4 regions of the Bradyrhizobium sp. SZCCHNR1053 genome follow, and region 3 is predicted to be linked to each of the others. Evidence: predicted binding sites of a transcription regulator. Region 3 holds the regulator's gene; each other region holds the start of a gene.
What was found. Region 3 encodes LexA, which represses DNA repair genes until DNA is damaged. Its sites were predicted from a motif close to TGTTCNNNNTGTGTTCNG; they were not measured.

Region 1 (7,546 bases), on a different contig from region 3:
GAGATCATGCCGCGGCTCGACGAGCATCTGCGCCGGCCCAAGGCGCAGGGCGCGACGGCGTAGGGCCCCGGCACGACGACGCGCCGCGCGTCCATCGCACGCCTCACTTCGTTGGTACGATCTCGAAAGCGCCGCCGCCTTCGATTGCCGCTCCAATGAGGCCGCCCATCATGCTGGCGGCGAAATTCTGTCCGCGCGGTCCCACGACCATTCGATAGGTCTTGCCGGGCACGGCGGTGAAACGAATGTTCGACGAGCCCGGCGAGGACCATGTCGATACGGTGATCGTCGTGGCGCCCGGCGCAATCGGGCCGCTGTAGCTCTCGCCGCGGCCAAGGCTCGCCACCTTGGCGCCGTTGATCTCGATCGCCGCGGGCGCCGCCAGATAGAGGAAATCGGCCGTGCGCGAAATCGCGACCGTTGCGCGTCCTTTGGGCGCGGCGTGAGCCGCCGTCCCAGCCGCGACCCCCAACAAGCCTGCCAGCGCGGCAAGCGCCGCAAGCTTCGATCGCACCATCGATTCCATCACTGCTGATACCCGCCCCGTTCGGCGGGATACTACCGACGCGCGGGAACTTCGCAATCGGCATGCGCAACGTGTTGTGGGGGTGATCTCGGCCTACCGGCGGTTGCTGCAACCCGGGCGGTGCGGGCTACAGCTCGAGCCGCCATGTCTCGCCCGTCAGCGGGACGCCGAACATGGCGTGCGGCTCCTCGGCGATCTTGCGAAACCCGGCGCGGGCATAGATGTCGCGCGCGGCGGTGAGAATGCTTTGCGTCCACAGCTCGATCGTCCTGTAGTTCTTCTCGCGGGCGAAGCGGATGCATTGTTCGGTCAGGGCCCGGCCGACGCCGAGACCGCGGGCCTTCTTCTCGACGAGCAGCAGCCGCAGCTTGGCGGCCTCGTCGCTGCCCTTGACCAGGAAGATCGAGCCGACCGGCTCACCCGCCAGCTCGGCGATCCAGCAGTGCTCGCGCGCCGGGTCGTAGCTCCTGATGAACTGCGCGCCGATCTCGGCGACCAACGCCTCGAACGAGACGTCCCAGCCATATTCCTCGGCGTAGATGGCGCCGTGCCGTGAGACCACCCAGCCGATGTCGCCCGGGCGATGGCTGCGCAGCAGCACCGGGGAGCGGCCCGGCTGCTGCGGCTCCAGGGCGGTCTCGATCGTCGTCATTGCACCGACCAGCCGGTCGCGCACGGATGGCGCCAGCGACGCCAGCATGGCCGCGATCTCCTTCTGCGAGCTGCGGTCGAGCCTGGCATAGGCCTGTCGTCCCTTGGCGGTGAGCCCGAGCTGCTGCTGCCTGCGATCGGTCGGCAATGGCGTGCGGGTGATCAGGCCCTGCTCGTCGAAGCTCTGGACGATGCGGCTGAGATAGCCGGCATCGAGGCCGAGCGAGAGACCGATCTCCTTGGCCGAGATGGCGTCGTACTGCGCCAGCTCATAGAGCACACGCGCTTCGGCCAGCGAAAACGGACTGTCGAGCAGATGCTGGTCCAGCGCGCCGAGCTTCCTCGTGTAGAAGCGGTTGAACGCGCGAACGGCGGCGACCTGGCCGTCGGATGGGGCAGGAATCATGTGGCACCTCCAATACTTGCCATTGTCAATCAATTGATTGACTTTGGCAAGTATCGTCCCGATGCTAGACCATGACAATCCGGCTGCGCAGCATGGTCCGCGAGGAGCGGCCGAGCTGACGCAACAGGCGCGTCTCGGCACGCTTTCGATCGGGCTGGTAGCCGCCGACCTGCCGGTAATGATCGCGGGCGATCAGCAGGCCCTGGTCGCCGAGCGGTCCGACCAGGGCCCGAGCGACCGATCGCATCCGCTCGCGCAGACTGATCGCAGCGTAAGGAGACCTGGCGTAACGGAAAACGCCGGCGCGGGGCTGGCCGGCGGCGGCGACGCTCTGGACGAACTGCCTGGTTTCGTCGATCCAGCCGGGATCGAGCATCGCGCCAGCGGGCAGAAACATCAGCCAGGGCGCCCGCGCGTTCGCGGCCCCTGCCGCGAGTGCCGCGGCCTGGGAGCCCTCGAACTTCATGAAGTGGCAGCCGGCGACGTCCGCGACACGCTCGATCACGCTGGAATCGGGCGAGCGATCGACCAGCAGCACCTCGGTGACGACACCGGCCGCGGCGCCTGGCACCAGCGCGGACAGGGTGGCCACGGCGGTCTGCTCGACACCTTCGGTCGGGATGATCACGCTCAGCATGAACCTGGCATCGTTATCTGTCGCGCCTCCAGCATGACTGTTATCATCTTGTCATAGCCAAATCAGCCCGCTGCGCTGCGGAATTTTGCAGCACGTAGCGGGTCGCGCACGTTCGGGCAACGCCGAACGATTGCTATTTCAAGGTGCTGCGTTGCTGGAGCTCGCGCTTGGCTGGTTCAGTCGCCCGCCTGTGTCGGCGTGGTGCCGCCGGCGCTGTTCGGCCAGACCCAGTCGCGGATCGCCGGCATGTCCTCGCCATGCGCCCGGATGTAGCGGGTATGCTCGATCAGCGCATCGCGAAATTTCTGCTTCACATGGGCCGCGGACACGCTGAGGCCGGGCACGCGTTCGATCGCCTCGATGGCGAGGTGGAAACGGTCGAGCTCGTTGAGCACGACCATGTCGAACGGCGTCGTCGTGGTGCCTTCCTCGATGAAGCCGCGCACATGCATGCCGGCATGGTTGGTGCGGCTGTAGGTGAGGCGATGGATCAGATACGGATAGCCGTGATAGGCGAATATCACTGGCTTGTTGGCGGTGAACAGGCTGTCGAAGTCGCGGTCGCTGAGGCCATGCGGATGGTCCTGCTTCGGCTGCAGGGTCATGAGATCGACGACGTTGACGACGCGGATCTTCAGGTCGGGCAATTCCTTGCGCAGGAGGTCGACGGCTGCGAGCGTTTCCAGGGTCGGGACGTCTCCGGCGCAGGCCATCACCACGTCGGGCTCTTCGTCGGCGGGCTCGGTGCCGGCCCAAGACCAGATGCCGATGCCGGCGTCGCAATGCGTGGCGGCGTCCTGCATCGACAGCCATTGCGGCGCGGGCTGCTTGCCGGCGACGATGACGTTGATGCGGTCGTAGGTGCGCAGGCAATGGTCGGCGATCCACAACAGCGTGTTGGCGTCCGGTGGGAAGTAGATGCGGACGATATCCGCCTTCTTGTTGGCGACGAGGTCGACGAAGCCGGGATCCTGATGGCTGAAGCCGTTATGGTCCTGCCGCCAGACATGCGAGGTCAAGAGATAGTTCAGCGACGCGATCGGGCGCCGCCACGGCAGCTCGCGTGACACCTTCAGCCATTTGGCATGCTGGTTGAACATCGAATCGATGATGTGGATGAAGGCCTCGTAGCAGGAGAACAGGCCATGGCGGCCGGTGAGCAGATAGCCTTCGAGCCAGCCCTGGCAGAGATGCTCGCTCAGCACCTCCATGACGCGGCCGTCATGCGCCAGATGGACGTCATAGGGCTCGATGCCCTCCATCCACACGCGCTCGGTGACCTCGAACACCGCATCGAGCCGGTTCGACGCCGTTTCGTCGGGACCCATGATGCGGAAGTTTCGGGTCTTCGCATTCAGCGTGATCACGTCGCGCAGGAACTTGCCGAGCTCGCGCGTCGCTTCAGCGATGGTCTGGCCTGGTGAGGACACCTCGATCGCGAAAGCTTGATAGTCCGGCAGCTTGAGCTCGCGCTTGAGCAGACCGCCATTGGCATGCGGATTGGCGCCCATGCGTCGCTGCCCTTTCGGCGCCAGCGCCTGCAATTCCGGCCTGAGACGGCCATGGGCGTCGAACAGCGTCTCCGGCTCGTAGCTCTTCAGCCAGGCTTCGAGCAGCGCGAGATGCTCCGGCTTGCTGCGGGGGTTGGCAATCGGCACCTGATGGGCGCGCCAGAAGCCTTCGACCTTGAGGCCGTCGACCTCCTTCGGCCCGGTCCAGCCCTTCGGGCTGCGCAACACGATCATCGGCCAGCGCGGCCGTTGGATCGTTGCATCCGGCTGACGCGCATTCTGCTGGATGGAGCGGATGCTCGCGAGCGCAACATCGAGCGCGTCCGCCATCTGCCGATGCATCGCCTTCGGCTCCGCGCCTTCGACGAACAGCGGCTCGTATCCGTAACCTTCAAACAGGCATTTGATCTCGGCATCGCCCATGCGGCCGAGCACGGTGGGATTGGCGATCTTGTAGCCGTTGAGATGCAGGATCGGCAGCACCGCGCCGTCATGGGCCGGGTTCAGGAACTTGTTCGAATGCCAGGACGCGGCGAGAGGGCCGGTCTCGGCCTCGCCGTCGCCGACCACGCAAGCCACGATCAAATCGGGATTGTCGAACGCCGCACCATAGGCGTGGACCAGCGCGTAGCCGAGTTCACCGCCTTCATGGATCGAGCCCGGCGTTTCAGGCGCGGCATGGCTCGGGATGCCGCCGGGGAAGGAGAACTGCCGGAACAGTTTGCGCAGGCCATCGGCATCGCGCGTGATCTCCGGATAGATCTCGCTGTAGGTGCCTTCGAGATAGGTGTTGGCGACCATGCCCGGACCGCCATGGCCGGGGCCGCAGATGTAGATGACGCTGAGATCCTGCGCCTCGATGGCGCGGTTGAGATGGGCATAGATGAAGTTCAGGCCGGGCGTCGTCCCCCAGTGGCCGAGCAGGCGCGGCTTGATGTGCTCCGGTTTCAGCGGCTCGTGCAGCAGCGGATTGTCCAGCAGATAGATCTGCCCCACCGAGAGATAATTCGCCGCCCGCCAGTAGCGATCGAGCAGGTCAAGATCGTCGGCCGGGGTGGTCTGTTGGGGAGAAGTGATCTGCATGGGACCTCGCTTGCCTTCCGCTTCGCGCCTGCGGGATACTGTATGAGAGTAACGCCGCACCGTCCTGTTCCAGCGCACCTGCAGGATAGAACGGGAATGTGATGGCTGGCCTTGCGCCCGTGCAGAGCATGCGTGCGCTTTTGTTCTATTTTGTTCTTGTAATGTTCTGTTTGCGTGCTATGTCTTGGCCATGAGCCGAGCATCTTCACATGCCCTCAAGCGCCCGCCGGTCCCGGTGCCCTCCGAGCCGGCGGGCGCGCCTTCGTCAGGTCCTGGGAAGGACTTTCCCGAACTTGCGGTCGCCATCGAACGGGGCCGGCGCCGCGGCCGGGGTGCCCAATCCAACGCGAGCGGCCGCTACGAGGCGGAGGCCCGCGTTGTCTTCGATGATGGCTGGCAGAGCCTCGAGGAGCTGCCGCCGTTCAAGACGACGGTCGCGACCGACACCTCGCGCAAGGTCATCACCCGCAACGACTCGCCGGACATCGGTTTCGATCGCTCGATCAATCCGTATCGGGGCTGCGAGCACGGCTGTGTCTACTGCTTCGCGCGGCCGACCCATGCGTTTCTCGGGCTGTCGCCTGGTCTCGACTTCGAATCCAAGCTGTTCGTGAAGCCGGATGCGCCCGCGCTTCTGGAGAAGGAGCTCGCGGCCAGCGGCTACGATCCGCGGATGATCGCGATCGGCACCAACACCGATCCCTATCAGCCGATCGAGCGCGAGCGGAAGATCATGCGCGGCATCCTCGAGGTGCTGGAAAAGGTTGGCCATCCCGTCGGGATCGTCACGAAGTCGGCGCTGGTGATGCGTGATGCCGACATCCTGGCGCGGATGGCCAAGAAGAACCTGGCGAAGGTCGCGATCTCCGTGACCACGCTGGATCCGAAGCTGGCGCGCACGATGGAGCCGCGGGCCTCGACGCCGTCGAAGCGGCTGGAGGCGCTGCAGGCGCTGTCCAAGGCCGGCATTCCGACCACGGTGATGGTGGCGCCGGTGATCCCGGCGCTCAACGACAGCGAGATCGAGCGCATTCTCGATGCCGCCGCCCATGCCGGCGTCAAGGAAGCGGCCTATGTGCTGCTGCGGCTGCCGCTGGAGGTGCGCGACCTGTTCCGGGAATGGCTGCTCGAGCATTATCCCGACCGCTACCGCCACGTCTTCACCCTGATCCGCGACATGCGCGGCGGCCGCGATTACGACTCGCAATGGGGCACGCGAATGAAGGGGACAGGCCCGATGGCCTGGATGATCGGCCGCCGCTTCGAGATCGCCTGCGAGAAGCTCGGGCTGAATAAGCGTCGGACCAAGCTGACGACCGATCATTTCGTCCGGCCGAAGGGCGGCGGCCAGCAGCTCAGCCTGTTCTGAAGCGTGCGGAGAGTAGGTGGAGAGTAAGTGATGAGCGCACAAGCGAGCGTTCCGCGGTTCACCGTCATCACACTCGGTGTGTCCGAGATGCGGCGGAGCATCGCCTTCTATACATTGCTCGGCTTCGTCCGAAAATTCCGCGCGACCGGCGAGGCCGTGGCATTCTTCGAGACCGGCGGGACGGTGCTGGCGCTGTACCCGTGGGGCGCGCTCGCCGATGACGCGGGCGTGCCAGACGCACCGCGCCCCCAGGCGTTCCGAGGCGTGACGCTGGCATGGAACTGCCGCTCGGAGGCTGAGGTCGATGCGGCGCTCGCGTCGGCGGTGGAGAAAGGCGCGATGCTGCTGAGACCGGCGCAACGGACCGACTATGGCGGTTATAGCGGCTATTTCTCCGATCCGGACGGTCATGTCTGGGAAGTGGTGGTCGCGCCGGGGATTGATGTCGGCGAGGATGATCGAGTGCATCTGCCGGCGTAGTCGGTCGCCGGCAGGGGGCGAATAGCGGGGAATTGAGGCCCGTTCGGGTTGCGCCGCCGCCAGCCGTTTCGCACCATGGCGGCCATGATTCGCGATCAGTCAAAGAAGCCGGGCAGGGCGAAAGCAGCGAGCCGTGCCGTGGCGAAGAGCGCCCCTGCAAAGGCCGCGACCAAGCCTGCTGCCCCGGGTGCTGCCGGCAAGTCGGGCGCCAAGCTCGGCAAGGGCGTCATCGCGGTGGCGCCGCCGAGCTTCCGGCGTGAGCGCGCGCTGTTGAAGCAGGGGGTCTGGCCGGTCGCGGGCTGCGACGAGGCGGGACGGGGGCCGCTGGCCGGTCCGGTGGTCGCTGCGGCCGTGATTCTCGATCCTGCGCGCATCCCCAGGGGTCTCGATGATTCCAAGCGCCTGAGCGCGGAGCAGCGCGAGGCGCTGTTCGACAAGATCTGCAAGACGTCGGCGTTTGCGGTGGCCGTCGCATCGCCGGCGCGAATCGATCGCGACAACATCCTGCGTGCCTCGCTCTGGGCGCTGTCGCGCGCCGTGAGGGCGCTGCCCGAGGCGCCGAAGCACGTCTTCGTCGACGGCCGCGACCGCATCGACGTCGATTGCGGCTGCGAGGCGGTGATTGGCGGCGATGGTCTGGTGATGTCGATTGCGGCCGCCTCGATCGTCGCCAAGGTCACGCGCGACCGGCTGATGTGCGCGCTGGCGCAGGATTGCCCGGGTTACGGCTTCGAGCAGCACAAGGGCTATGCTGTGCCGGAGCATCTCGCCGCATTGGACCGGCTCGGCCCCTCGGTGCATCATCGCAGCCTGTTCGCGCCTGTCGTCGCCGCCCGGCGCAAGCATCAGCCGTGGACCGATGTGCCGGAGCCGGATCTTTTCG
Region 2 (7,546 bases), on a different contig from region 3:
GCCGCCTTCCTGGTGGATGGCGAACACGTCGGCTTCCTCGACGGTGCGCGGGTTGATGCCCTGCTGCGAGGAGATCGCCGACAGCGCCGCGAGACGGTCGCGATAGACAGCGGCAGTCTCGAATTCGAGTTCGCCAGACGCCTTCTCCATTTCGGTCGCCAGCAGCGCCTTCACGGCCTGACTGCGTCCGGACAGGAAGTCGGTCGCCTCGCGCACGAGCTCGGTGTAGCCGGGGAAGTCGATCTCCTGGGTGCAGGGACCCGCGCAGCGGCGGATCTGATGCAACAGGCAGGGGCGGGTGCGGCTCTCGAAGAACGAATCGGTGCAGGAGCGGATCAGGAAGGCGCGCTGCAGCGCCGTGATGGTGCGGTTGACGGCACCGGCCGAGGCGAACGGACCGAAATAGCGCCCCGGCCTGGACTGCGCGCCGCGGTGCTTGAGGATCTGCGGCGCCCAATGGTCGCCGGTGATCAGAATGTAGGGGAACGACTTGTCGTCGCGCAGCTGCACGTTGAAGCGCGGCTTGAGCTGCTTAATCAGGTTGGCTTCGAGCAGCAGCGCCTCGGTCTCCGTGGTGGTGGAGACGATCTCGACAGTCACGGTGGCGGCGATCATGCGCAGGATGCGCGCCGGCAGCGGCGCGTTGGCGCGGGCGTAGGACGACAGCCGCTTTTTGACGTTCTTGGCCTTGCCGACATAGAGCACGTCATGGGCCGCATTGAGCATGCGGTAGACGCCGGGCGAGGTCGGCGCCAGCCGCACCGCGTTCTCGATCGCGGCATGGCCGATCGCCAGCGGGCCCTCGCCGACCGCCTCCAGGCTCTCCTCGGCCAGCTCCGGCAGCCGGCCGTCATCGTCCTCGTCCGCAGCCGGGGCGGCGGGATCGAGGTCGGGCGTGTCGATGGCCTCGGGGGGCAGGTCGGCAGAGGCGCCACGCCGGCTCGGGGGCGTCGGCGCCTTGGATGGGTCGGAGCTGTGGGTGGTCATGTCCAACAAATTAAGCGCTGCCGCGCCGCCTCGCCAGCTTGCGATGGCGCCATGCACAGGGCAGGGCGGTAACGCTTCGTTAAGCACGTTAATGGCCGGGTAACCCGGCTTAACAACGGCTTAACCTAAAACTCTCGATAAAAGCTCACGAAAGAAGCGAGAGTTCCGTAACCACGTCGGCCCGCGCAGCACAGTCGCGCGGCGCACGCTCCGGGTGGTGACGGCGAGTTGCGTGGAGTGAGCGATGAACAGGTTCTTGGTCGGTGCTGCCGCCGCGGCGGGCTTGGGCGCGGCGGCTCTCGGATCGGTCTCGGCGCAGGCGGCCGATCTCGGCTATGGGCGCGGCGCGCCCTATACCGTGAACCAGCCCCTCAACGCCTATAGCTGGGCCGGCCCCTATCTCGGCGGCACGCTGGGCTACGAATGGGGCACCGTCGGCAACAACCCGACCAAGCCGTCCGGTCTCACCGGCGGCCTGACCGCGGGATACAATTGGCAGAACGGCCCATGGGTGTTCGGCGCCGAGGGCGACATCAACCTGACCGGCGCCAACGACACCTTCGCGCCGTGGAAGTTCTCGAACCCGTGGTTCGGCACATTGCGCGGCCGCGCCGGCTACGCCTTCAACAACATCCTGTTCTACGGCACCGGCGGCCTCGCCTTTGGCGGCCTGCGAGCCGAGACCTTCGGCCTTTCGGAATCGCACACCACGGTGGGCTGGACGCTCGGTGCCGGCACCGAGTTCGGCCTGGCGCAGAACTGGACCGCCAAGATCGAGTATCTCTACGTCGATCTCGACAGCAGCAATTTCGTGATCACGGGGGCGAAGAACGACTATCGGTTTGGAATTGTGCGCGCAGGCATCAACTTCCACTTCTGATGGCAACGAGGGAATAGGAAGAAGAAACGTCCAACGACAACCTCCCGGCCGCTCGCGCGGCCGGGATTTTTTTGTCGGAGTCCCTTTTGTCGTAGCGCTCCGTGCAATCTGGAGGCATGCAGCATCGCGCGCGGCCTGCACGTACGAGCCGGCAATGCTGTGCACGCGAGCCGGCGGCGCTGCCGGCAGCTTCCAAGCGAACGAATGAGATGCCGTCGAGGCGCCCGCGGCTGCAGTCTCACGCCGGCGCTTGAACCATCGCCAAGCGGGCTCGCCCTAAGACGACAGCACCAGGTTCACCGCCTTCGGGCCCTTGCCCTTCTTGTCCGGCTCGACCTCGAAGCTGATCCGCTGTCCTTCGGTCAGATCCTTCAGGCCCGCGCGCTCCACCGCCGTGATGTGCACGAACACGTCGCGTCCACCGTCGTCCGGCTTGATGAAGCCGTAGCCGCGCTCACCATTGAAGAACTTGACCGTCCCAGTCATGGCCATCGGGAAACTCCTCCCCCGCAATGCTTCCTCCACTGCGCGCTCTGCGCAGCGTCCGACCGGACATCACTTTGATCGGAAAGCGTTGGCCACCTTAACGCCCAGCGCTCGCCACGCCGGATCGTCTGGATCTTGTTAGGCCTTGATCACCCCGCCGCAACCATTCGCGGAAGCGGAACGTAAAGCCAGTCTTACAATCAGGCACAATAATACGGTTCCGCGCCGATTGACTACGGCTTTTCGACCAGTCGCCGTTTCAAGCTTTGGGGAATTCGATCCGGAAGCGCGCCGCGCCGCCCTGGCCGAGCGGCTTCTGCAGTTCCTGCAGGATGAGCTTCAACTCGTCATGCAATGTCCAGGGCGGGTTGACGATCAGCAGCCCGGTCGAGGTCAGCGCCTCGCCTTCGATCTGCGGCGCAACACTGAACTCGATCCGCAGCACCTTGCCCGGCGGCTTGGCCGCGGCCGCGAGCGCCGCGACGCGATCGGTGAGCTCTTCCGTCGCGCGCCGGCTCTTGGCGGGATACCAGAGCACGTAGATACCGGTGGTCCACTTTGCGAAGGCCGCAGCAAAGCGGTCCGCGAGCCGCTCGAACTCATCCTTGGCCTCGAACGCCGGATCGATCAGCACCACGCCCCGGCGCTCGTTCGGCGGCACGAAGGCGGGCAGGGCGACCCAGCCGTCGAGATCGACGACGCGGGCCTGGGTGTCGCGGCGCAACTGATCGATCAGCTGCTTGCGGGGGATCGGCGCGAGCTCGCACAGGGTCATGCGGTCCTGCGGCCGCAGCAGCGCCCGGGCGATCAGCGGCGAGCCGGGATAGGCAACCAGCTCGGCCTTCGGGTTGAACGATCTGATGATGTCGAGATAGGGCGACAAGAGTGCATAGGCCTGCTCGGAGAAGCGCGCCTGCAGCACGCGAGCGATGCCGGTGAGGAACTCGCCACTGCGGATGGCCTCGTCGCCGGTGAGATCGTACAGGCCAGCGCCGGCATGGGTGTCGATCACCCGGAACGCAGCGGGCTTCTCCTGGAGGTAGATCAGGATGCGCGTTAGCACGATGTGCTTGATGACGTCGGCAAAGCCGCCGGCGTGAAAGGCGTGTCGGTAGTTCATGCGGCACGAGTTACGCCGTTCCGCGTCAAAAGGGTACCCCGTCGATGCGCCGGATGGATCCAGAGAGCATCGGATCAGAGCCGCGGCGAGAGGCGCCGCAGGCCGACGCACTGCGGTCGCCCGATTCGGCCGTCGCTAGCCGCCGCGGACCGGCGGCATGTTGACCTCGTCGCGCCGGCAGGCCTGGCGGTCGATCTCGTCGCAGCTGCGAAACTCCAGATCCTTCGACAGGCAGATCCGGACCTCGCTCAGCCTGGTGCGGTTGCAGGTGACGGCAATGCCCGATGTCGTGAGCTTGGGGTTGGCCTTGATGAAGGCCTCCTCGACCGCCCCCGGCGCCACCGTCTTGGCCTCCGTAAGATCGAGGAATTCCGGCGGGATCTTGATGGCGGCGCGGGCCTTGCGGATGATTTCGAAGTAGGCCTTCGCGGACAGGCCGGCGCAGGTGCCGTGCTTGTCCCACTCGTTGTAGATCAGGCCCGGTGCCGGCATCAGGTCGAGCATCGAGGTCATGATGTTGCGCGGCAAGCGCGGCGCCGGCTGCTCGCAATATTCGGGGTAGCCGTTCTCGTATTGCGGCCACAGCCCGTGCACGACGAACGAGTAGGGTCGGCCGCCGCACTGCTGGGACCGGCTGCCGCGGCCGCCGCGCTCCTCGGCTTCGGCACAGTACGAGGGCGACCAGGATAGCGAGAGAACGTAGAAGTCGAACGCGCCCGGCGCGTTCTGGCGGCGGTCCTGCGCCTCGGCGGAGCCAGCCGCGAGCACACCCAGCAAGAGGGCAAAGCAAGCGATCATTATGGACAACAGGACGGCAGGTCGGCGCAGGCAATCGAACATGGCGAACTCCCCGGACAATGCCAGGAGCCTAGCAGCGCGCGGGAACATTTCAAGAACAAAATGGCTGCCCCGAGGCAGCCATTCGTCAGCCGGCCGCCCGCGCGAGCGGCCGATGGTCCGACAAAATCGAATCAGGGCTTGGCGGCGCGGCAGGCCGGATTGAAGGCCCAGTTGCGATCGAGGCCGACGACGCAGAACTCGACGCCCTGGTCATAGCCGGCGAAGCCGCCATCCTCGATGATCGAGAAGTTGACGGTGCGCGCCTTGCCGTCGCTGATCATCACGCTGCCGGTGCAGAAGCGGCGCGGAATATTGTCGGACTGCCAGGGGCGGAAGGCGATCTCATGGACGTTGGCGACGCCGGTGATCGTCAGCGAGGAATTCCAGAAGGTGCTCTCCTTGTCCTGGAATCGCGACACGATGGTCGGAATGGCCGCCTCGCAGGGGGCAACCCGGCCTTCGTACTTCGGGCCGGACAGCCAGAAGTTCATCTCGAGCGGATTGGCGGCCTGAGCCGGGGCGGTGGCGACAATGGCGGCAAGCAGCGCGCCACAGGCGGCGCCGAACATCTTGAAAGGTGAGCTGAAGTCGCGCATGGGCCGTCCGCAAGGCTGATCCGGGAGCGTGGACCGTGCCGCGGCGGCCACAGGAGGTCAAGTGCAACGCGGCAACACTCCACGATTAGTCCTGTTAACGCGAGGCTGGTGTTCTTTTCTTGACCGCACAGGACCTTTAGGATGGCACGCCAGCTCAAGGAGAATGCAATGCGGACGCTGAAGGCCGGACTCGTGAAGACTGCAGGCCTCGTGGCCGTTGGGATGCTGCTGGCTGCCGCATCGGCCCACGCCGACGTGGTGCCACCCTTCAAGGGCAACGACACCGGCGGCATCATCGCCTACCAGCTGGCCCAGCGCACGGATGCGCGCCAGCTCGCGGTCGATCATTGCGCCTCCTACGGCAAGGTCGCGAAGTTCCGCGCCGTCGATGCGCGCTACGGCGGCTACGTCTCGTTCGCCTGCCGCTGGGTGCCCTATGGCTCGGCGCAGCGGCCGCTGCGGACGCTGTACTAACGTTCTCCTAATTGCCATCTTTTGGCGGCATTCGCTCCGACATCGCGCAACGAGCCGGAACGGAACACATGACCTGCACACGCACTGCCATCGGCCTTCTGGCCTGCTGTCTCCTCAGCGTGACCGCGAGTCACGAGGCCCGTGCCGTGGACCTGCCGGTGCGCAAGGCGGGCCTGTGGGAATTGAAGATGGTCAGGTCCGGCGGCCAGCTGCCGGAGATGACCATGCAGCACTGCACCGACGAGACCACCGACAGGGACATGAACAACATGGCCTCGCCGATGGCGCAGCAGGTCTGCTCCAAGCAGGACATCCAGAAGACCGCAACCGGCTATGTCAGTGATGCCGTCTGCAGCTTCGGCGGCATGAACACGACCTCGCACGCCGACATCACCGGTGACTTCAACTCAGCCTACACGGTGAAGACCACCTCGCGCATCCAGGGCGGTGCCGCCGGCGCCGCCAAGGAGACCGCGATGACCATCGAGGCGAAGTGGCTCGGCGCCTGCAAGCCCGACCAGAAGCCCGGCGACATCGTCATGCCCGGTGGCATGAAGATGAACATCAAGGACATGAACAAGCTGAAGAACCTCATTCCGGGCGCCAAGCAGTAGGCGGGCGGCCGTTGCGTTTGGCGGCACGAGCGCAGAGACATGGATCGTCGCTCATTCGCGGACGCAAAGCACGATCTTCCCGATATGTCGGCTCGTCTCCATGCGGGTGTGCGCATCGGCCGCCTCGGACAAGCGATAGATGCTGTCGATGTGCGGCCGAATGGCCGTCCCGAGAAGGGGCCCGACGCGTTGCCGCAGGTCGGCCGCGATGCGTCGTTTGAGGTCCAGTGCCGTCGAACGCAGGAACGCGCCGGTGATGCTGGCCCGGCGCGCCATCAGGCCGCGCAGCGGCACCGCCAACTCGTTCCCATGTCCGGCTGAGAGCAGGGCGATCCGTCCGCCCATTGCGAGCGCCACAAGGTCCTGCGCGATGTGAGCGCCTGCGGAGGTGTCGAGGATGCAGTCGACACCGCGCGTCCCCGTCGCCGCGCGGATCTGCTCGGCGAGATCAGGATCGGCGTAGTCGAACACGGCGCTGCAGCCGAGCCTGAGCGCCGCGGCGCGCTTCTCTGCGGTGCCGGCGGTGGCGATGACGGGATGACCCAGCGCGCGCAGGAGCTGGATCGCGATCGTGCCGACGCCGCTGCTTCCGCCATGAATCAAGGCGGTCTCGCCGGGCGCCATGCGCATCAGCTCGAAGAAATTGAACCAGGTCGTGAACAGCGCCTCGGGCAGGGCGGCGCCTTGGATCCAGTCGAGGCCGCTCGGCAAGTCCAGTGCAAGATGCTGATCGGTGGCGACGTATTGCGCGTATGAACCGCCGTCGGTCAGTGCGATCACCGCTTTACCCAGCCGTTCCGGGGAAACGTTGGCGCCGCAGGCCACGATGCGCCCCGAGGCTTCCAATCCCGGCACGGGATTGGGCTCCCGCGACAGCCCGGCAGCGCGCTGGTTGCAGTCATGACGGTTGATGCCGGCGGCTGCGACCTCGATCAGCACATCGTCTGGTCCGAGGCGCGGGACCGGCCAGTCCTGTCGCTCCGACAGGACCTCCGGGCCGCCCGCGGCGGTGATGATGACGGCGCGCTGATCGTCCGGAATCATGCTTGGTCGCTCATGTGCTCACTTACCGACCAGGCTGCACTTGCTGCGGTCGAGCGGGCGAAACGCCTGATCGGGGGCGATCTTCGTCACCAGCTTGACGAAGTCCCAGGGGCCCTTCGATTCGGCGGGAGTCTTGACCTGGACCAGATACAGGTCGTGCACCATGCGCTGGTCGTCGCGGATCTGGCCGTGGTCCGCATAGGCGTCCGAGACCGGCGTCGCCTTCATCCTCGCCATCACGCTTGCGCCGTCGTCGCTGTCGGCATCCTTCACCGCCTGCAGATAGTGCCGCACGGCCGAATAGACCCCGGCCTGTATCTGTGACGGCATCGCCTTCCGGCGCGCGTAGAACGCGTCGGAGAAGCGGCGCGCGGCGGGGGAGGCATCCTCGAAGAAGCTGGTGACGATGAGATCGCCCTGCGTCGCCTTGAGGCCGATGGCTTCAATGTCCACGTTCTGGAACGACATCGGCACGATCTTCATGCCTTGGGCCGCAAGCCCGAAC
Region 3 (7,546 bases):
CGGACGCCGATGCGCGCCTATCTCGATCAGCGGCGCGAAGACGGCCGATTGGTCGATTCCTGGCTGCGCACGCACCTCGGCATCGGTGGCGAGATCGTCAAGATCGCGCCGTGCTCGATGACCATCGTCGGCACGCTCGCCGAGTGGTCGCAATGGACCGGCGTGACCTTCGATCGCTCGGGTGAGATCGAGGTCCCCGCTGCTCTCGTGCCCGTGCTCGCGTCGGTCGAGCACGACCATGCCGCCTATGTCGAGCCGAATGTCTGGATTCGGCATCCGCTCTAACGCGGTGCAGGCCGTCCGCGCGACGATCAACGCGCCGGCACGACGCGCTCGTCCAGAAATCCGATCACCGCATCGAACGCCTGCCGTCGATTCCGCTCCATCAGGATCATGTGCGTGCCCTGCCCGATCTCGACCAGGCGCTTGTACGGCGCGCTCACGAGACGAACGAACAGGTCGTGCGCCACGTCGAAGCGGACGTCCACATCCCATTCCGCCGAGAGCACGAGAACAGGGCAGTTGATCGTGCTGGGATCGTAGATCGGCTGGTCCACGGTCCAATGCTCGCGCACGTCCTGCACCGCGCCCGAAGGCGCACGGATCGCGCCGGGGTACGGCGAGTCCGGATCGGTCGCGAGCGTCGCCTCCGCCCAGGACTCGAACCAGCCGTCCGGAATCAGCTTGTCCCGCGCCTGCTCCGGAGCGGCGCCGCGCCACGCAGCCTCGAACGCGCGCGGGCTGACGATCCGATACGCGCCGAGCGGTCCGCCAGCGTCGATGCGCAGCGGCTCGCTGGACAGCCAGAGCGGCGTCACCAGGATCAGCTTCTCGAGCTTCGCGCTCGCCGCGCTCGCGAACATGCCCGCGACGGTGGCGCCCCAGGACATGCCGAGCACGTTGGCGCGCGGGACGTCGCGATGCCGGCAGATGAAGTCCACCGCCGCGCCGAAATCGTCCACGGCGGTCCGCGCATTGACCAATGGAGATCCCTCCTCGGCCGCCCGCGACATCTCCGGCGGCCGGCTGGAGCCGCCATAGCCGCGCGCATCGACGGCCCAGACATCGTAGCCGGCCTGCGCCAGGACATCCATGAAGGAGGCGCCACCAACCGCGACGTCGAACAGGCTGGCGGATGAAAAGGTGGCGCCGTGCATCATCACCAGCGTGCGCTCGGCCGAGAACCGTTGCACGTCATGCCGACGCTTGTTGATGAGCTGAAGCTGGACATCGGACACCGGGCCTTCGATCAGGCGGCGCTCGGAAACGATGCGCGGGGAGGACGTTGCGTTCTCGGTCATGGTCACCTCGGATCAGGCGAAGTGCCACGCGAACCGGTCGCCGTCGCGGCTGATCCGCCCGGCCGAGGACTCGGCGAAGTGGGTCGTGAACACGAGGGAGCCGGTCTCGGCGGCGTGGTTCAGCGCCCATTGGCGTGAGCTCCGCGCCGCGTCCGGAAATTCGCAATAGACCGAGTTCCAATCCGGACGCGCGACCTGCAGCGGATGATGCATCACATCGCCCCAGAACAGCGCGCGCTCGCCGCGCGAGGTGAGACTGATGCAGGCGTGATCGATGCTGTGACCAGGGCTCGGCAGATAGCGGAAGCCATCCACGACCTCGCTGCCATCGACCGTGATCTCACGCGCGAGGCCGGCCTCGACGATCGGCAGCACGCTGTCTTCGTAGACCCCTGGCAGCGGCGGATGCAGCATGCGACCGAGACCGGCCGCATCCCTGATCGCGGCATCCGAGCCGTCAGCGGCCGACAGTGCCGCCAGATAGGCGCGCTCGCGGCCTGAGAAAACGTACCGGGCGTTCGGAAACACCGGCGTCCAACGGCCATCGGCAAGCTGCGTATTCCACCCCACATGATCCGCGTGCAGATGCGTCATCAGGACGAGATCGACATCGCCAGGGGCGACGCCGGCCGCCCGCAGCCGGTCGAGAAACGGCTCGTTCAAGCGATGCAGAACTGCTGCGCCGGGCCGCTCCTTGTCATTGCCGGTGGCCGTGTCGATCAGGACCACCCGCTCCGGCGTCCGCACCAGCCAGCTATGGATGCTCAGGCGCAACGATCCCGTGTGCGGATCGACCGATCCCGCCCCCACCTGGCCTCGTTCCCGAACGATGCTGTCTGCTTCTACGCCCGGAAACAAAAACTCTCCCTCGACCGCATCGAGGCCGATCTCGAAGATCCTCGTGATGGTGGCGTCTCCGACGCGATAGGTCGTGATGTCCTGCATGTCTGGCGGCCTCGATCCGAACGGTGGTCTTGTCTGGGCCGAGATCTAGGACTAGGTCGTACATTCCTCAAATCGATCCAGCTCATGCAGTCCATCGATCACTTCGATCTTCGCTCCTTCGACCTCAATCTGCTGGTCGCGTTCGACGCGCTCATGCAGGAGCGCAGCGTGACGCGCGCGGCCGCACGCCTCAAGGTGGGTCAGCCTGCGATGAGCCATACGCTGTCGACGCTTCGCGTGCTGCTGCAGGACGAGCTGTTCGTCCGCGTCGGCGCCGTCATGCAGCCGACGCCAAAGGCTGCGGTGCTCGCCGGGCCGGTTCGGGCGGCGCTGGGGCAGATGCAGGCAGCGCTGCATGCCGCACCGGAGTTCGACCCGGCGACCGAGCAGCGCACCATCCGCCTGGGATTTTCAAGTGAGGTCGAGCTGCTGCTGATCCCCGAGCTCACCGCGGTGCTCCGTCGAACGGCGCCCGGCGTGCGGCTTCTCAGCCGGCCGACCGAGCGTAACGAAGTGCATCGCCTGCTCGACGACGGAGCCTTGGATGTCGCGGTCGGCTGCTTCGACGCCGTCGCACAGCGGCACAGATCCCAGCTCCTGTTCGAGCAGGCGCTGAGCTGCGTCTACAATCCAAAGCGCATCGCGATGAAAACGCCGATCAGCCTCGCCGACTATCTGTCGCTTCCGCACGCGCTGGTGACGCTGACCAACAGCCTGCAGGGCTGTCTGGAGGCGGCGCTGGATGAGATCGGGACCGAGCTCAACGTGGTCTCGGCCTCCTCGGAATTCCTCAGCGTGCTGGCGACGGTCGCCGCATCACCGGTGATCACGACGATACCGACCAGGATGGCAAAGCTCTACGGGCCGCGATTTGGGCTGACGCTCTGTCCCGCGCCGTTGAAGCTGCGGCTGCCGGCCGTCTCGATGGTCTGGCCGCTGCAGCTCGATCGTGATGCAGCATCGGTCTGGCTGCGGAACATGGTGGCGGATATCCTGCACACGACCGAGCGCGCCGCCTGTCGCGCAGCTGCTGGATAGAACGCGGGGCGGGAGCTAACCGGAACGGCGCATCGGCCAACGCCTTGGCACTGCGGTCGACCTTCTGCGCACTGATTGCAGGGTTTCTCGCGCGGTCGTGAGGCAGCGGCCCGGACGCGGCCAACATCAGACGATCAGAAGGCAGGAAGCGGCCTGAGCCCTTGGCCGAGCCGTGCGCGTTCGGTTAGAAGGCGACTCATTCGATCTGCCGTCTCCGTCCGAAGGAACTCTCATGGCCTTGATGCCGGTGTCCGATGCGTTGTCCGCCGTGCTCGCCGGCGCCGAGCCGCTGGCCGAGGAGCTGGTGACGCTGGACGAGGCCCATCACCGCATCCTGGCCCGCGACCTCGCGGCGCTGCGGACGCAGCCGCCCGAGGCGATGTCGGCGATGGACGGCTACGCCGTGCGCGCGGCGGACGCAGCCCAGGCCAAGGTGCGGCTGAGGGTGATCGGCGAGGTCGCGGCCGGCCGGCCGTTCGATCGCGTGGTCGGACCCGGCGAGGCGGCGCGCATCTTCACTGGTGGCGTTGTCCCTGAGGGCGCCGACTCGGTGGTGATCCAGGAGGACACGATCGCCGAAGATGGCCATGTCGTCATCAACGAGGCGGCCATCAAGGGCCGGCACATTCGGCCCGCTGGCGTCGACTTCCACCAGGGCATGGTGCTGCTGAAGGCGGGCCGCCGGCTCAGCGACCGCGACCTGTCGCTGGCGGCCAGCATGAATCATCCGGCACTGCCGGTGCGGCGCCGGCCGAAGGTGGCGCTGCTCGCCACCGGCGACGAGCTCGTGATGCCGGGCTCGACGCCCGGCCCGGGCCAGATCGTCTATTCCAACGGCTACGCCCTGCGGGCGCTGGTGCGCAGCGAGGGCGCGACACCGATCGATCTCGGCATCGCCGCGGATACGATGGAGGCCACGATCGCCGGGATCCGGCGGGCGCGCGAGGCCAAGGCCGACATCCTGATCACGACCGGCGGCGCCTCGGTCGGCGATCACGACCTCGTCAAGCAGGCGCTCGAAGCCGAGGGCGTCGAGATGGCGTTCTGGAAGATCGCGATGCGGCCGGGCAAGCCGATGATGCACGGACGGCTCGGCGACATGAGGGTGATCGGACTGCCCGGCAATCCGGTGTCGTCCTATGTCTGCGCCATCCTGTTCCTGGTGCCGCTGATTCGGCGGCTGCTCGGCCGCGACGAAGCTCGCATGCCACGCGAGACCGCCCTGCTCGGCCGCGAACTCGGGGCCAACGATTCGCGCGAGGACTATCTGCGGGCGCAGCTCGAGGAGCGCGCCGACGGCACCCTGATCGCAACGCCGGTGACCCAGCAGGATTCGTCGCTGCTCGGCAATCTCGCGCTCTCGCAGGCGCTGGTGATCCGGCGGGCGTTTGCGCCGAAGGCCGCCGCCGGCAGCCCGTGCGAGATCCTGCGCCTGCCGAGCTAGGCCGTTTCCCCCGGCAAAGCCCGGTCCGTTCACTACAATTTAAGGATTGCGGAACACACATCGAACATATAGTGTCCGTTCATGATTTGTTTTTAGTATGTTGCGGGCGACGCGATGATGGTCCGACTCCAAGGCGCTCTCAGCCGGTTTGTGCTCAAGGCGCAGCTCCTGGACTCGGACGACAACAAACTGGGGACCAGGTCGAGATGCTGACGCGCAAACAGTACGAACTTCTGCGGTTCATCAACGAGCGGCTCAAGGAAGCCGGCGTGCCGCCGTCCTTCGACGAGATGAAGGATGCGCTCGATCTGCGCTCGAAGTCCGGCATTCATCGCCTGATCACGGCGCTCGAGGAGCGCGGCTTTATCCGCCGGCTGCCCAACCGCGCCCGCGCGATCGAGGTGATCAAGCTGCCCGAGCTGTCACAGGCTGCCAACAACCGCCGCGGCTTCACCCCATCGGTGATCGAGGGCAATCTCGGCAAGGTGCGCACCAGCACTCCCGCGCTGGACGATGGCGAGCGCCCCGTCGCGGTGCCGGTGATGGGCCGCATCGCCGCCGGTACCCCGATCGAGGCGCTACAGACGCGCAGCCACACCATCAGCGTGCCTGCCGACATGCTCGGCAACGGCGATCACTATGCGCTCGAGGTGCGCGGCGACTCCATGGTCGATGCCGGCATCCTCGACGGCGACATGGCGCTGATCCAGCGCAACGAGACCGCCGATACCGGCGACATCGTGGTGGCGCTCATCGACGATGAGGAAGCGACGTTGAAGCGCTTCCGCCGCCGCGGCGCATCGATCGCGCTGGAGCCGGCCAACACCGCCTACGAGGTGCGCATCCTGCCGCCGAACCGGGTGAAGATCCAAGGCAAGCTGGTCGGGCTGTATCGCAAGTACTGATCGCGGACGCGATCGGTCGATCGGCGACGGGCGCACGCGCTTCGCCGCCGATCGAAATTGGTCACGCGCGAATGCACCTCAGGATGTGCAGCGCGGCATGCTCAAACGCTTGTGATCGCCCGCGGGCGCACGCGGTGCAGATCAGCGCAGAATTGCCGTGAAGCGCGCGCTAACATCACCATCGATGTCCACTCTGATAGAGGCCTGCGCCTGTCCGGGGGGAGCGTGGGTCGGCTATCTCTCAACGAGGAGCGATCCGATGTGTGACTACAGCCTCCATGCGGTTGCGTCCCGTCCCGCCAAGGTCGGCGAGACGTTGATCTCGACGACGTTTCGCGGCACCGCCACCCGCGGCTTCGCCCTCGAGAGCGAGCCGACCGTCGCCGTCTGCATGCTGCCCGGCACCGAGTTGGCATTTGTCGAGGACGTCCGCTACGACAGCCGCTGGCTCTGGACCCGGACGATCCGCGAGCGCGTCGCGAAGTTCAACAGCATCGAGACGCACATCCCCGATCGCCATCACGACGCGATCGAATTCGCCGACGGCCGCCACGTGCTGGTGACCCAGCTCTGCGAGGGCCAGCGCGTCACCGTGCTACAATTGCCGGTCAGCAAGCAGCCGGCCGAGCGCCGCCCGGGCATGGCGGAGGACGTTCCGGCTTCGCAGGCCACACCGATTCGCCGCATCAGCATCACCTGAGCGCCTGCGCGTCCGCATTTCTCTCGGTCATGAGCGAGCTTTCGGCCGGGGGAGATTTGGTTTCTGCAAGCGCAAGGTCCTTTCGGGCGAACCTCACGCTCCGGCATCGCATCGAATAGGAACGACATCCCTCGGCCGGCATTGTGTGCCGGGGGAGCTTGCCGCCGCGGTCAACAAGATCGATTGGAACAAGGCCGACCGGATCACCGAGCCCGGCCGCTACATGCTTCCGTTCGGATGGCTAACGGTCACGGTTGATGACATCGCCGTCTGGCAACGATATCCGGGCGCTGCGTTCACGCTGGTCGAAGGTCCCTCGCTGTTCGATGGACCCGACGACACCGAGTATCATCTCAGCACGTTGTATCATCTCAGCACGTTCGAGCTGTCCGGCGCTCAATCCTGCTCGCCCTGCTCCGTCTCCGGCGGCGTCGCGTCCTGAAGCCGCGACACCGGCGCACGCGGCGTCAGCGTCGTGTCGAACTCGCCGGCCTCGGCGGGCGCCGGCCACCACGGGCGGTCGGTGCCGCCGGCGCGCACCGGCGTGACGGAGAAGCCGGTGCCCCGCTGCACCAGCATCAAGGCGCCCTGCTGCTGCAGGCGCTGGCGATCGATGACGGCCGCCGCGCAGGATGACGGCGCGGCGCGCGCGGTGACGATCAGCGCGGCACGGGCGCAATCATCGTCGAGCGCCTCGGCGCGCAGGGTCAAGGCGGCGAATCGGCCGTCGACCATCGCGACCACGCAGCCCGCCTCGTCGCAGGAGACGCCATCGGCGAGCGATGAATCCGCCGGCAGCCGGGCATCGGCGTCGGCCGCGAGCCACTCCTTGGTGGCGAACACGTCCTTGCCGGTGCGCATCACATGCAGGCGTCCGTCACGACCGCGCACCGCCACCGCACGCCCATCGCCGGCGATCAGGACATCGGGCAGCGGCGTCGTGGCGGCCCACGCGGTGGCCACCACGAGCCCGACGGCACCCGACCAGCGCAGCGGTGTGCGCAGCAGGCCGATCAGGATGACGCCGAGGCTGGCCAGGATCAGCGGACCGATGCCGAAGCCCGGGATGCGCCCGACCGCGCCAGGCAGCGCCGCCACCCAGCGCGTCACCGCGATCATCCAGTCGATGCCGAGGCCCATCAGCGTCCACCAGGGACCGTCGAGCCCGAACGGCGCCGCCAGCAGGCCGAGCAGTCCGGCGGGCATCACCAGC
Region 4 (7,546 bases), on a different contig from region 3:
CCGGCTGCCGTGCCTCGTCGAGCAGCTCCATCTGCCATTCGGAGTTTTCGGCGAGCTTGCGCGAGATGCTGCTGGCCATGTCGGCACAGACGGTGGTCATCTCTTTCCAGGCTGCGTTGCGGTCGGCGCACTCGGTCCCATACTCGGACGCGCCTGAGAAGTGGCCGTTACGGATACGAAAGAAATAGAGCGGCATTGCCAAAACCGGTGAGCCCTGACCGCCCCAGGCCGCTGGGTTTGATGTACGCATCGCAAATGGAAGCGCAAAACCCCCTCGGATCAATTCCGGTAAAATACGGTCGGTCGCGCTGTCCGTTGAGCTGATTGCCGTTGAGGATGTGCGGCGCAATCGGACGGATTGCGGGCCAACGAATGAGCCTCGGAGAATGAGCCTCGGACCGCCGCGGTCCGAGGCTCGGCGTCAACGTCGTAGCTTCCCAGCGAGGGCAGTTCGGCAATGACGTAGTTAGACTAGTGCGAAACTAGTAGGCGTGCCTTGCGTCAGATCAAGGTTGCCATCTCGATCAATCGCCGTGGGACGCGCGCCTAGCTGTGATCGAAGATTCGTTCCGGCACGACTGTCAGTCGGTAGGCGATCTGCGTCGCGCCGTCGACCAGTTCCAAGAGTTCATCGCAAGCCGGACAACGCCTCTCTCCCGCGGCGCCTTGCTGCGAGTGAAGCTCGATCCTTTGAAGGCCGGCCCTGCAGGACGGGCAGGTCACGTCATCTCTTGTCATCGCCAATATGAAGCGCAACGCCAGCGATCCGTTCCTCGACATCACGACAATGACGGGGGGATGCATCCCGAGCGGAGCTATCAACGTCGAAAGCCCCGGACGTCGTCCGGGGCTTTCTTTCGGCGCGGATGGTTTCAGGGCCGTGCGCCTACGGGTGACGGAGCCTGCAAATGTTGTAGCTGGCAGGCTACAAGGGATCGGTCGACGGCACACCACGGGCGATACACCAAAGGCGATACACCACTGACAATGTGCGGCGACATCATCGCAACGAACAAACAAATCCGGGGCTGATCAAAAATTTGCTCAGACGTACGACAACCACGATTCTATAACGCAACCCAAAGTTTATGACAATGGTTTGTGGCTTGAAGATGTCGTGAGCGCCGCGTGCTGCGTGATGCGGATCACGCCGGCTTCCATTCGGCCCACTCATTCGCCCGGTCATAGGGGGCTGCGCGAACGGCCCTCGTGGCTCCCTCTGGCATGGCACGAGACAGCGTCCTGGGGTTCGCCGTTTCATCTGTCGCTCCGTCATATGGCGGCCGTCGAGCTGTTCGCGCGCCGGCCATTGCTCCGGTCGGAACGCAGGGTGCCATTCCGATCCAGATAGCCGCGGCAGATCCGCGGACACTTCTGTTGCGGAACTTCATGGCCGGACACAGCTTGCGCGCGGCCGAGCATTGCATGCGCATCTGCATCGAAACCGTGCGCCTGCACGCACGATGAGCCGAACAAAAGCAGAAGAGGCGAGGGAACTTCGTTCCTGTCAGGAGAACCCCGGAATGTGCGATCTACGCACGCGTGTAGGAGTTTGGTAGTTTCAAGGGAAAGATCTGACGAGCACGATCGGTCCAACGATCGCGGCGTTGAAGTCGGCCAGGTCTTCGCTGGGAATCCAGTACTCGAGATGCTCGCGGCCGCCGGCCTCGCGCACCTCGTAGTTGTCGATGAAGCCTCGCAGGATCGCGAAGCGTAGCACATGGCCGCGGCCGCTCGCCGGCACGTTCCAGTCCCGTGCGATCTTCACGGCATAGTCCTCGGTCAGCACCGGGTAGAAGATCGGCTGCTCAGGAAGGCGCGGCGGAAACGCACGCATGCCCGACGCCTCGATCAACGCAAGCTCCTTTGGGCCGACGGGGCGCCACAACGTGAGGGTCTGTTCCTTGTTGGATCCGGTCATGCTGGTCCCGAAAATTGGAAGCGGTGTGCGATGCCCACAGAGAAGGACCAGCAGGATGATAGGGCAAAGCCGAGACGACACTAACAACTTATAATTGAGTCGACGTCTGCCGCAGGCGTGGGAAGCGAGGTTGGAGCGCTCGGACAGGCTGGTCGTCATTCGCGCGATCGCCGGTCGGCGGCTGCGCCGCTCGCGCACATGGCTTCCGCCTCCAGCCGGATCAGGATCCTTTCGCGGTCGCCGTCATCCAGCACCCCGTACTTCGCTTCTGGGCGCGCTGATCGGGCAGCGCTCCCTCGCTGCTGCTCGGTGGACTGCGCGCCGGCCCCCGAGTGGCAGGCGTGTTCCCGCGGTTGTCAGGGGGCTGAGAGCGGTGATTGTTGAGAAGAACATATTGCGAACAAAGAACGGATGGAGTACATTCACCTCAAGATTGCTGGCCGACCTCGTTAACCGTTTGTCCATCTCGCGAATCCCCGCCATAAGGAGCGCCAATGTCCGCCACCGCCCTGCGTATCGTCGAAGGTTCCTCAATGGATAAGAGTAAGGCGCTCTCTGCTGCGCTGTCCCAGATCGAACGTCAGTTCGGCAAGGGTTCGGTGATGAAGCTGGGCAAGAACGACCGCTCGATGGATGTCGAGACGGTGTCGACCGGCTCGCTCGGGCTCGACATCGCGTTGGGGATCGGCGGGCTGCCAAAAGGGCGGGTGGTCGAGATCTACGGGCCGGAATCATCGGGCAAGACCACCTTGGCGTTGCACACGGTGGCCGAGGCGCAGAAGAAGGGCGGCATCTGCGCCTTCATCGATGCCGAGCACGCGCTCGATCCGGTCTATGCGCGCAAGCTGGGCGTCAACATCGACGAGCTGCTGATCTCGCAGCCGGATACGGGTGAGCAGGCGCTGGAAATCTGCGACACGCTGGTGCGTTCGGGGGCGGTCGACGTGCTGGTCGTCGACTCCGTCGCGGCGCTGGTGCCCAAGGCCGAGCTCGAGGGTGAGATGGGCGAGTCGCTGCCGGGCCTGCAGGCCCGCCTGATGAGCCAGGCGCTGCGCAAGCTGACCGCTTCCATCAACAAATCCCACACCATGGTGATCTTCATCAACCAGATCCGCATGAAGATCGGTGTGATGTATGGCTCGCCGGAAACCACCACGGGCGGCAACGCGCTGAAGTTCTATGCCTCGGTGCGCCTCGACATCCGTCGCATCGGCGCGATCAAGGAGCGCGATGAGGTGATCGGCAACACCACCCGCGTCAAGGTGGTGAAGAACAAGCTGGCGCCGCCGTTCAAGCAGGTCGAGTTCGACATCATGTATGGCGAGGGCGTGTCCAAGATGGGCGAGATCCTCGATCTCGGCGTCAAGGCCGGCATCGTCGAGAAGTCCGGCGCCTGGTTCTCCTACGATAGCCAGCGTCTCGGGCAGGGACGCGAGAATTCGAAATCGTTCCTCAAGGCCAATCCGGACATGACTGCCAAGATCGAAGCCGCGATCCGCCAGAACTCCGGCCTGATCGCCGAGCAGATCCTGGCCGGCAATGCCGAGCGCGACGCCGACGGTGAGGAGCCGGCGGAAGAGTAGGGGTACGGCGGCGGCGGGCGCCGTGGACGTTGAGTTGCCGACGTTCCAGCGCCCGTTTGCAGATGTGTGGTGCTCTGCCGAAATCTGCGGCTGCTGCATTCCCGAATGCAGCGAGTGGGCGTTTCTGAGCGCCGGATACGATCTTCAACGCGAATAACTGAAAGCGCGTGCGCGGACGAGCGGACCGGATCCGCGCGGCGGCACCGGGATTTCCGACGCCGATCCTGGGCGCCGGGAGCCGATCGCGAATATGTTGATAGCGCCTTGAGGCAATCGGGCCGTGCCGGAGCCAACAGCATGACGCGTTTGATTCTAGCGGCCGATGATCCGAGCGCCGGAGCGCTTCGGAGGGGCGGCTTTGCCGACCTGGTGGTGCCAATTCTCCATCGTTTCGTGTGGGGACCGCTGCCATCCGATGCCGAATTATCGGCGTATCTCGTCCAGCGCACCACGCGACGGAAGCGGGGGCATTGGTTGGATTTCGCCTCGCGTAGCGACGTCATGGCGGCCGGCGGGCGGAATCACAGTTTTCTCGAACTTGTTGACCGCTGCGATAGCGTCGAGCTGTGGATGGGGACCCGTCCGAATGACCAGTTGGTGCTGATCTGGCTCTTGGATTATCTGCGCCATCACGCGGAGATCGCGACGAAGATCGTATTGCGGCATGTCGATGTACCGCTATTCGATGCCCCGGCCGGGCGACTCGCCGGTCGGACCATTGCCGGCGTAGAGCTCGCACGTGAGCATCTCGACCTGGGTCATCTGGCATGGCGGGCGTTTCGGGCGCCGACGCCGCAAGCCTGGTTCGATCTGTTGAAGCAGGATCTCAGTGCACTGCCGCAGCTTCGCCGCTGCGTGCAGGAGATGCTCGATGAGCTTCCCGGTGTTGCGACGGGCCTCGGAGCATCGGAGCTAAGAATCCTCGAATTGCTGTCAGCCGGCTATCAGCACCCATTCGACCTGTTGCCGCATCATCAGGATCGCTTTCAACGGCGCGTCTATGACTATTGGGAAGGAGGCACGTTGCTCGACGGTCTGGCGCTCGCGCCGGTGCCTGCAATTTCGGGCCTCGCCGAATCGCCATTCTCGGTCGAGATGCACGACAGCCGTGAACGCCTCGAGCGCTACAGGGCCAGCACGCTGTCGTTGACACCGCTCGGCAAGGCAATCCTCGCCGGCGAGGAGGATTTCAGCAGCCAAAATCCGATCCGGCGCTGGTGGGGTGGCACCGAATTGATCAACGCCAATCTCTGGCGTTGGCATGCGGTGCTCATCGCTCCGGACCCTACCACGCCTCACGTCATTGATTGTCGCGAGCCGTGGCGCCCGATCCCTTGGAGCATGCGTGAGGAGGCTTACTCCGCCGCCTGGGCGTAGTCCGCCACCGGCGGGCATGAGCACACCAGATTGCGGTCGCCGTAGACGTTGTCGACGCGGCCGACCGGGCACCAGTACTTGTCGGTGCGCGAGGTGCCCGCGGGGAAGCAGCCCTCGCTGCGCCGGTAGGCCCTGTTCCAATCGTCGTCGGCGATGTCGTGCACCGTGTGCGGCGCGTGGCGCAACGGTGAGGCCTCGATTCCGAAGCGGCCCTGCTCGACCTCGGCGATCTCCTGGCGGATCGCGATCATGGCGTCGCAGAAGCGGTCGAGCTCCGCCTTGGACTCCGATTCCGTCGGCTCGATCATCAAGGTGCCCGCCACCGGGAAGCTCATGGTCGGCGCATGGAAGCCGTAGTCGATCAGTCGCTTGGCGATGTCGTCGACGGTGACGCCGCTGCTCTGCTTGAGCGGCCGCGGATCGATGATGCATTCATGCGCGACGCGGCCGCGCTCGTTGCGGTAGAGCACCGGAAAATGCGCATCGAGCCGCGCCGCGACGTAGTTGGCATTGAGGATCGCGATCTCGGTGGCGCGGGTCAGGCCGTCGCCGCCCATCAGCAGCATGTAGATGTAGGAGATGGTCAGGATCGAGGCGGAGCCATACGGCGCCGCCGAGACCGGCCCGATCGGATGCGCGCTCGCGCCATCGGTCGCAAGGTGACCGGGCAGAAAGGGCGCCAGATGCGCCTTCACGCCGATCGGCCCCATGCCCGGGCCGCCGCCACCATGCGGAATGCAGAACGTCTTGTGCAGGTTGAAATGGCTGACATCGGCGCCGTAATCTCCGGGTCTGGAGAGGCCGACCTGCGCATTGAGGTTGGCGCCGTCGAGATAGACCTGTCCGCCGTGGGCATGGACGATGTCGCAGATGTCGCGGATGTGCTCCTCGAACACGCCATGCGTCGAGGGATAGGTGATCATGATGGCGGCGAGCTTGGCGCTATGCGCTTCCGCCTTGGCCTTGAGATCGGCCAGATCGACATTGCCGCCTGCATCGCAGCCGACCACGACCACCTCCATGCCGGCCATGTGCGCCGAGGCCGGGTTGGTGCCGTGGGCGGAGGAGGGAATCAGGCAGATGGTGCGATGGCCCTCGCCGCGGGCGGCGTAGTAGCCGCGGATCGCCAGGAGGCCGGCATATTCGCCCTGGGCGCCCGAGTTCGGCTGCAGCGACACGGCATCATAGCCGGAGATGCGGCACAGCCAGTCGGTCAGATCGGCGAACATCGTATGATAGCCGGCGGCCTGCGCGCGCGGCACGAACGGGTGCAGGCTGGCGAATTCCGGCCACGTCAGTGGAATCATCTCGGTCGTCGCGTTCAGCTTCATCGTGCAGGAGCCGAGCGGGATCATCGCACGATCGAGCGCGAGGTCGCGGTCCGCGAGCTTGCGCAGGTAGCGCAGCATCTCGGTCTCGGAGCGATGCGCGTGGAACACCGGATGGGTCAGGTACGGCCGCTGCCGCTTGAGCTCGGCCGGCAGCGCCTCGCGCGCTTCCGCCTCGATCGCCGTGTAGGAGAGGTCGCCGCCGAATGCGCGCCAGACGGCTTCGACGACATCGGCCGTCGTGGTCTCGTCTAGCGCGATCCGCAGCCTGCTGCCGTCGCGGCCGAGATTGATCCGCTCGCCTTCCGCGAGGGCGATGATCGAATCGGACTTGGCGCCGGCCTCGACGGTGATGGTGTCGAAGAAGGTCTCGCTTTCCGGCGCAAAGCCGAGCTTGCGCAGCCCTGCAGCCAGCACCGCGGTCCGTCGATGCGCGGTGCGGGCGATCGCCTTCAGCCCGTCGGGGCCATGATAGACCGCGTACATCGCAGCAATCACCGCCAGCAGCACCTGCGCCGTGCAGATGTTCGAGGTCGCCTTCTCGCGGCGGATGTGCTGCTCGCGGGTCTGCAGCGCCAGCCGATAGGCGGGGGCACCGCGCGAATCGACCGACAGGCCGACGATGCGGCCGGGCAGCGAGCGCTTCAGCGCATCGCGTACCGCCATGTAGGCGGCATGCGGTCCGCCATAGCCCATCGGCACGCCGAAGCGCTGCGCCGAGCCGATCGCGATGTCGGCACCGAGCTCGCCCGGCGAGGCGATCAATGTCAGCGCCAGCAGGTCGGCAGCGAGGATCGCGAGCGCGCCCTTGTCGTGCAGCCGGGCGATCGCGGGGCGCGGATCGCGCAGCGCGCCCGTCGTATCCGGATATTGCAGCAGGCCGCCGAACACCTCGGCGCTGTCCAGATCCTTGGCCGGGTCGCCGACGATCAGCTGCCAGCCGAGCGGCTCGGCGCGGGTGCGCAGCACCGCCAGCGTCTGCGGGTGGACATCCTGATCGACGAAGAACGCCTTGGTCTTGGTCCGCGCCGACCGCTCGGCCAGCGCCATCGCCTCCGCCGCCGCCGTGGCTTCGTCCAGCAGCGAGGCATTGGCGACGTCCAGCCCGGTGAGATCGCAGATCATGGTCTGGAAGTTGAACAGCGCCTCCAGCCGGCCCTGGCTGATCTCCGGCTGATAGGGCGTATAGGCCGTGTACCAGGCCGGGTTCTCCAGGATGTTGCGCTGGATCACCGCCGGCATCAGCGTGCCGGAATAGCCTTGGCCGATCAGCGAGGTGAAGACCTGATTCCGCGCCGCCAGTGCGCGCATATGCGACAACGCTTCGGGCTCGCTCA

Region 1: the regulator LexA is predicted to act here: its motif matches at 4,966-4,983, upstream of QX051_RS11495 (PA0069 family radical SAM protein).
Region 2: the regulator LexA is predicted to act here: its motif matches at 4,354-4,371, upstream of QX051_RS25335 (ribonuclease T2).
Region 4: the regulator LexA is predicted to act here: its motif matches at 2,307-2,324, upstream of recA (recombinase RecA).

What each region holds. Positions count from the first base shown of each region.
Region 1 covers NZ_JAUHJM010000003.1:498,835-506,380, forward strand. Annotated here, with positions in the region: gene moaB (molybdenum cofactor biosynthesis protein B) at 1-63, shown strand, start outside; gene QX051_RS11475 (hypothetical protein) at 104-517, opposite strand; gene QX051_RS11480 (helix-turn-helix domain-containing GNAT family N-acetyltransferase) at 654-1,583, opposite strand; gene QX051_RS11485 (glycosyl transferase) at 1,648-2,220, opposite strand; gene QX051_RS11490 (phosphoketolase family protein) at 2,397-4,814, opposite strand; gene QX051_RS11495 (PA0069 family radical SAM protein) at 5,005-6,183, shown strand; gene QX051_RS11500 (VOC family protein) at 6,214-6,663, shown strand; gene QX051_RS11505 (ribonuclease HII) at 6,739-7,546, shown strand, end outside.
Region 2 covers NZ_JAUHJM010000013.1:170,953-178,498, forward strand. Annotated here, with positions in the region: gene uvrC (excinuclease ABC subunit UvrC) at 1-987, opposite strand, end outside; gene QX051_RS25320 (porin family protein) at 1,232-1,867, shown strand; gene QX051_RS25325 (cold-shock protein) at 2,144-2,359, opposite strand; gene QX051_RS25330 (23S rRNA (adenine(2030)-N(6))-methyltransferase RlmJ) at 2,613-3,473, opposite strand; gene QX051_RS25335 (ribonuclease T2) at 3,609-4,313, opposite strand; gene QX051_RS25340 (hypothetical protein) at 4,445-4,909, opposite strand; gene QX051_RS25345 (hypothetical protein) at 5,078-5,383, shown strand; gene QX051_RS25350 (DUF3617 domain-containing protein) at 5,452-5,997, shown strand; gene QX051_RS25355 (NAD(P)H-quinone oxidoreductase) at 6,049-7,041, opposite strand; gene QX051_RS25360 (ABC transporter substrate-binding protein) at 7,060-7,546, opposite strand, start outside.
Region 3 covers NZ_JAUHJM010000001.1:671,954-679,499, forward strand. Annotated here, with positions in the region: gene QX051_RS03175 (hypothetical protein) at 1-285, shown strand, start outside; gene QX051_RS03180 (alpha/beta hydrolase) at 312-1,301, opposite strand; gene QX051_RS03185 (MBL fold metallo-hydrolase) at 1,314-2,075, opposite strand; gene QX051_RS03190 (LysR family transcriptional regulator) at 2,331-3,284, shown strand; gene glp (gephyrin-like molybdotransferase Glp) at 3,517-4,728, shown strand; gene lexA (transcriptional repressor LexA) at 4,935-5,633, shown strand; gene QX051_RS03205 (hypothetical protein) at 5,893-6,333, shown strand; gene QX051_RS03210 (hypothetical protein) at 6,557-6,775, shown strand; gene QX051_RS03215 (ComEC/Rec2 family competence protein) at 6,730-7,546, opposite strand, start outside.
Region 4 covers NZ_JAUHJM010000010.1:19,937-27,482, forward strand. Annotated here, with positions in the region: gene QX051_RS21645 (DUF6894 family protein) at 1-196, opposite strand, end outside; gene QX051_RS21650 (hypothetical protein) at 1,562-1,855, opposite strand; gene recA (recombinase RecA) at 2,416-3,504, shown strand; gene QX051_RS21660 (DUF1835 domain-containing protein) at 3,802-4,881, shown strand; gene gcvP (aminomethyl-transferring glycine dehydrogenase) at 4,860-7,546, opposite strand, start outside.